DNA from 2 places in the Variovorax sp. GW823-FHT04B03 genome. Region 2 is predicted to be linked to the other one. Evidence: predicted binding sites of a transcription regulator. Region 2 holds the regulator's gene; the other holds the start of a gene.
The links. Region 2 encodes HrcA, which represses chaperone genes, less so after heat shock. Its sites were predicted from a motif close to TTAGCACTCNNNNNNNNNGAGTGCTAA; they were not measured.
Positions count from the first base shown of each region.

Region 1: a site for HrcA is predicted at 1,559-1,585, ahead of AC1RAD_RS04505 (co-chaperone GroES). Genes of this name have one in related genera too.

Region 1 is NZ_JBXAIT010000001.1:1,005,293-1,008,482, reverse strand. Features, by position in the region: gene AC1RAD_RS04515 (copper-transporting P-type ATPase) at 1-648, opposite strand, end outside; gene AC1RAD_RS04510 (cupredoxin domain-containing protein) at 804-1,295, opposite strand; gene AC1RAD_RS04505 (co-chaperone GroES) at 1,672-1,962, shown strand; gene groL (chaperonin GroEL) at 2,018-3,190, shown strand, end outside.
Region 2 is NZ_JBXAIT010000006.1:425,962-429,151, forward strand. Features, by position in the region: gene recN (DNA repair protein RecN) at 1-386, opposite strand, end outside; gene AC1RAD_RS25965 (NAD kinase) at 424-1,329, opposite strand; gene hrcA (heat-inducible transcriptional repressor HrcA) at 1,361-2,368, shown strand; tRNA gene AC1RAD_RS25975 (tRNA-Ile) at 2,404-2,480, shown strand; gene AC1RAD_RS25980 (efflux RND transporter periplasmic adaptor subunit) at 2,710-3,190, shown strand, end outside.

The sequences.
Region 1 (3,190 bases), on a different contig from region 2:
GATGGCCGCGGAGGTTTGCGAGCGCGCCTTGAGCTCGAGGATCTGGCCCAGCAGGGTGAGCGAAATGATCACCGCCGCCGCTTCGAAGTAGACCGACACGCGCCCCATCGACACGAACGACGCGGGGAACACGCCGGGCGCCACCGTGGCCACGACGCTGTAGACAAAGGCGGCGGCCGTGCCCAGGCCGATCAGGGTCCACATGTTCGGGCTGCGGTTCGCCACCGACTGCACCGCGCGCACAAAGAACGGCCACCCGGCCCACAGCACGATGGGAACAGTGAGCACGAGCTCGATCCAGCTTTGCGTGCCCATCTCGAACCACTGCAGGCGGTGGCCGGCCATGGCGAGCACGGTGACGGCGACGCTGAGCGGCAGCGTCCAGAAGAAGCGCCGCTTGAAGTCTTTCAGCTCGGGATCTTCGCCCTCGTCGAGGGTCGGCATCTCGGGCTCCAGCGTCATGCCGCACTTGGGGCAATTGCCCGGGTGGTCCTGCCGGACCTCCGGGTGCATGGGGCAGGTGTAGACCGTGCCCTCCGCAGCGGGCTGCGCAGGGCCCGCGGGCGCATGCCCGTGCGATGCGTGGTGATCGTGGTGGTCGTGATGACCGTGGGGGTGTCCTGCGTGCCTGGTGGACGTGTCGTTCATTCGCGTTCTCCGACAGGAAAGGGGGAAGCCCTTGAGGGGGAAGCGATCAGTGTCCAGGTTGACACGATGTGAAGGTCAAGCCCTGTCGCGCGATACCCTGGAAGAAAAAGCGCCGGCATGGCGGCCGGCGCGTGAAAGACGCGTGCGCAGGACGCTCACTTGCCGGCCTTGCCCACCAGCACCGCGCCCTTCATTCCGGCGTCGTAGTGGCCCGGCTGCAGGCAGCCGAAGTCGACCTTGCCGGCCTGGGTGAACTGCCAGACGATCTCGCCGGTCTTGCCCGCGGCCAGCGTGACCATGTTCGGATCGGCGTGCTCCATCTCGGGGTTCTTCTTCATGGCCTCGTAGTGCGCCAGCAACGCCTTCTCGGTCCCGAGCACGAGCTCGTGCTTCAGGACGCCGGAGTTCTTGACGACGAAGCGCACCGTCTCGCCCTGCTTGACCTTGATGTCCGCCGGCGTGAAGCGCATCGAGTCCGTCATGTCGACCTGGACCGTGCGCGTCACCTTGGCGGCCACGCCAGGCTTGCCGACGGCGGCCTCGGCATCGTGGCCGTGGCCACCGGCATGGGTGCCCGAGGCAAAGGCGCCGGCAGCGGCCAGTGCGGCTCCTGCGGCGAAAACGGTGTTGCGGAAGGTGTGTGTCATGGTGTCCTTGGAGGTTGCCGGGATGCCGCGACTCTAGGAAGCCAAGCCCGTCCACCACCGATCACCCGGATTACAAAAAAGCAATCTGCGCGCGCGACCCTCTGCATTGGCGACATCGGCATCGCCTTATTTTGCCCGGGCAAAATAGCCAAAAACTTCCCGGCCAATGGCACCCCGACACCCGGTGTTTCCCCTGAAAGGCCCGGCTGTGCCAAACGGCGGCAAGGGCGCCGCCCTTGAAAGGGCATCGAATGCCCTTATGATTAGCACTCGCTGCTGACGAGTGCTAACAGCCCTCCCATCCAGTCGACAGGTCGCCGGTTTCTCCGGCGCCCGACCACAAACAAACCCGTTTCTTACCCTTCCAGGAGATGCAATGAAACTTCGTCCTTTGGCCGATCGCGTGATCGTCAAGCGTGTTGACAGCGAAACCAAGACCGCCTCCGGCATCGTCATCCCCGACGCAGCCGCCGAAAAGCCCGATCAGGGTGAAGTCCTGGCCGTGGGCCCGGGCAAGCGCAACGACAAGGGCGAACTGGCCGCACTGACCGTCAAGGTCGGCGACCGCGTCCTGTTCGGCAAGTACAGCGGCCAGACCGTCAAGGTCGATGGCGACGAACTGCTCGTGATGAAGGAAGACGACCTGTTCGCAGTCGTCGAGAAGTAATTCTTCTCCTCCCTTTCGATCCCATCCAATCCAATCCATTCGGAGTTAATTCATCATGGCAGCAAAAGACGTAGTCTTCGGCGGCGAAGCCCGCGCACGCATGGTCGAGGGTGTCAACATCCTGGCCAACGCAGTCAAAGTGACCCTGGGCCCCAAGGGCCGCAACGTGGTGCTCGAGCGTTCGTTCGGCGCCCCCACCGTGACCAAGGACGGTGTGTCCGTGGCCAAGGAAATCGAACTCAAGGACAAGCTGCAGAACATGGGCGCCCAGCTCGTGAAGGAAGTGGCCTCCAAGACCAGCGACAACGCTGGTGACGGCACCACGACCGCCACGGTCCTGGCCCAAGCCATCGTTCGCGAAGGTTTCAAGCTGGTGGCTGCCGGCATGAACCCGATGGACCTGAAGCGCGGCATCGACAAGGCTGTCACGGCCCTGGTCGCCGAGCTGAAGAAGGCTTCCAAGCCCACCACCACCTCCAAGGAAATCGCGCAAGTCGGCTCCATCTCGGCCAACAGCGACGAAACCATCGGCAAGCTCATCGCTGACGCGATGGACAAGGTCGGCAAGGAAGGCGTGATCACCGTGGAAGACGGCAAGTCGCTGGACAGCGAACTCGACGTCGTCGAAGGCATGCAGTTCGACCGCGGCTACCTGTCGCCCTACTTCATCAACAACCCCGAGAAGCAATCGGCGCTGCTCGACAACCCCTTCGTGCTGCTGTTCGACAAGAAGATCAGCAACATCCGTGACCTGTTGCCCGTGCTGGAGCAAGTCGCCAAGGCGGGCCGTCCGCTGCTGATCATTGCCGAAGAAGTCGAAGGCGAAGCCCTGGCGACCTTGGTCGTGAACACGATCCGCGGCATCCTGAAGGTCGTGGCTGTGAAGGCACCTGGCTTCGGCGACCGCCGCAAGGCCATGCTGGAAGACATCGCCATCCTGACGGGCGGCAAGGTCATCGCTGAAGAAGTGGGCCTGACGCTCGAAAAGGTGACGCTGGCCGACCTGGGTCAAGCCAAGCGCATCGAAGTGGGCAAGGAAAACACGATCATCATCGACGGCGCTGGCGCTGCTGGTGACATCGAAGCCCGCGTGAAGCAAGTTCGCGTTCAGATCGAAGAAGCGACCAGCGACTACGACCGTGAAAAGCTGCAAGAGCGCGTGGCCAAGCTGGCCGGCGGCGTGGCAGTGATCAAGGTTGGCGCTGCCACCGAAGTCGAAATGAAGGAA
Region 2 (3,190 bases):
TGGCCGTGGATGTCGAGCAGGCGGTCGCCCAGTTCGCGCAATTGCGTGGCGGTGGCGGGGCTGCCGTTGATCCAGCCGCGGCTGCGTCCCTGCAGGTCGACCGTGCGGCGCAGCAGCAGGCCGTCGCCCGCCTCGAAGCCGCCTTCGTCGAGCCAGCCGGCCAAGGCCGGGTCGGCGTCGAACTCGGCGCTCACGTCGAGCCGCTCGGCGCCTTCGCGCACGGCGCCGGCGTCGGCGCGGTTGCCCAGCGCCAGCTGCAGTGCGTCGATCAGGATGGACTTGCCGGCGCCGGTTTCCCCGGTCAGCACCGTGAAGCCGGCGGACAGGTCGAGTTCAAGGGACCGCACGATCACGAAGTCGCGCAGTGCGATGCGTCGCAAAGCCATCTCAGTTCGTCCTCAAGCTGGGGGCGTGGTCCTTCATTCAGGAGCCCCCTTCGTTCCAATGGAGTTTTTTCCGCAGCGTGTCGAAGTAGCTCCAGCCGCGCGGGTGCAGGAAGCGCACCCGGAAGTCGGAGCGGCGCACCACCACGCGGTCGCCGATGGCGAGCGAGGCGAGCGACTGCATGTCGAAATTGGCGCTGGCGTCGCGACCGCTCACCAGCTCGATCACGATCTCGTCGGCGTCGGGCAGCAGCACGGGGCGGTTGGACAGCGTGTGCGGCGCGATCGGCACCATCACCCAGCCCGGCACCGCCGGATGCAGCAGCGGCCCGCCGGCCGACAGCGCGTAGGCCGTCGAGCCCGTGGGCGAGGCGATGATCAGCCCGTCGGCGCGCTGGTTGGCCACGAAATGGCGGCCCACCGACACGCGCATCTCGACCATGCCCGAGGTGGCGCCGCGGTTGACCACCACGTCGTTCATCGCGAGCGCGTCGAACACCACGGCCTCGTCGCGGAGCACCTGCGCATGCATCAGGCTGCGGTGGTCTTCTTCGTATTCGCCGGCCAGCATCGGGATCAGCGTGGCCTGGTAGTTGTCCAGCGGGATGTCGGTGATGAAGCCGAGCCGCCCGCGGTTGATGCCGATGAGCGGGATGCCGTAGCACGCGAGCTGCCGGCCGATGCCGAGCATGGTGCCGTCACCGCCGACCACGAGGCCGAGGTCGCAGCGCTGGCCGATTTCCTCGACCGACAGCGCCTGGTAGCGCGGGTGCGGCGGGGCGTCGGTGTCCTCGCAGGACGAACGCTCCACGAACACCGTGCAACCCTGCGATTCGAGGAAGGCGCCGATGCCTTCCATCACGCCGTCGCGTGCATCGGCTTGCGCCCGGGCGCCGGAAGCCTGGTATTTGCCGATCAGGGCGACGTGACGAAAGCGTGAGGTCATAGCTCACAAATTACAACACTAAAATCTTGCAATGCTGGACGACCGTGCCAAGTTGCTGTTGAAGACGCTGGTCGAGCGTTACATCGCCGATGGGCAACCCGTCGGATCGCGCACGCTCTCGCGTTCGGCAGGGCTGGATCTCTCGCCTGCGACCATCCGCAACGTCATGTCCGACCTCGAGGCGCTGGGGCTCATCGCCAGCCCCCACACCTCGGCCGGACGCGTGCCGACCACGCGCGGCTACCGGCTCTTCGTCGACACCATGCTGACCGCGCAGCGCGAGCAGATGAGCACGCCGAGCCTGGCGGCCGACCAGCCGCAGAAGGTGATCGCCAACGCCGCGCACCTGCTGTCGAACCTGTCGCAGTTCGTGGGCGTCGTGATGGCGCCGCGGCGCGTCTCGGTGTTCAAGCAGATCGAATTCTTGCGCCTGTCGGAGCGGCGGCTGCTGGTGATCATCGTGTCGCCCGATGGCGACGTGCAGAACCGCGTGATCTTCCCCGAGTCCGACTACTCGCAGTCGCAGCTGGTGGAAGCCTCGAACTACATCAACGCGCATTTCGCGGGCCTGACGATCGAGCAGGTGCGCGACCGGCTGCAGTCCGAGGTCGAGAAGCTGCGCGGTGAAATCGCCGCGCTGATGCAGGCCGCGGTGCAGGTCAGCTCCGAAGTGCTCACCGATGCGCAGGCCGATGACGTCGTGATTTCGGGCGAGCGCAACCTGCTGTCGGTGACCGATTTTTCCAGCGACATGGGGCAGCTGCGGCGCGCGTTCGACCTCTTCGAGGAGAAGGCGCAGCTGATGCGGCTGCTCGACGTGTCGAGCAAGGCCGAGGGCGTGCGCATCTTCATCGGCGGCGAAAGCCAGGTCGTGCCGTTCGAGGAGCTGTCCATCGTCAGCGCCAACTACGAGGTCGACGGCCAGGTGGTGGGTACGCTGGGCGTGATCGGCCCGACGCGCATGCCGTACGACCGCATGATCCAGATCGTGGACATCACGTCGCGGCTGGTGAGTAACGCGCTGAGCCACCGCAAGTAAGCGGCCGCGCGCGGCGCATAGAATCGGGCCCGCGTGGGCCGTTAGCTCAGTTGGTTAGAGCAGCGGACTCATAATCCGTTGGTCGAGTGTTCAAGCCACTCACGGCCTACCACCACACATTCCCCCTCTGTAGACACCCCGACGAAGGCCGCATTGCGCGGCCTTTTTCTTTGTCGGTGTCGTGGGCAGGTGAGGCTCCCGGCCGCCGCCGATTTCACCTACGGCAAACACAGGATTCCTTCAGGTTGCAATGCAACATCGAAGGCAGAATGCACCATTTGAGTGCAAATGTAACGAGCCGGGTGATCCCTGCGCACGCCGCACTGCGATTCCCGATGGCCATGACCCCGCTTTTCAAGCTCCTGCTTCCGATGTCCCTGCTCGCGCTCGCTGCATGCGGCGCCAAGCAGGCTTCCACCACCGATGACGCGCCGCCCGAAGTCGGCGTGGTGGCGCTGCACGCCAGCGACGTGGCTGTGCACACCGAGCTCGCGGGCCGCACGGCCGCCTACCGCGTCTCCGAGGTGAGGCCACAGGTCAACGGCATCGTGCGCAAGCGGCTGTTCGAAGAGGGCGGCATGGTCCGCGCGGGCCAGGTGCTGTACGAGATCGAGCCCGGCCCGTTCGAGGCCGCGCACGAGCAGGCGCAGGCCACGCTGGCCACCTCGCAGGCCACCATCGCCAGCCTGCGCGGCAAGGCCGATCGCTTTGGCGAACTGGTCAAGGCCAATGCCGTGAGCAGGCAGGAACACGAAGAGGCGCAGGCGACGCTGGTGCAGGCGCAAGCCGGCGTGACGGCCGCGCAGGCGGCCGTGAAGGCGG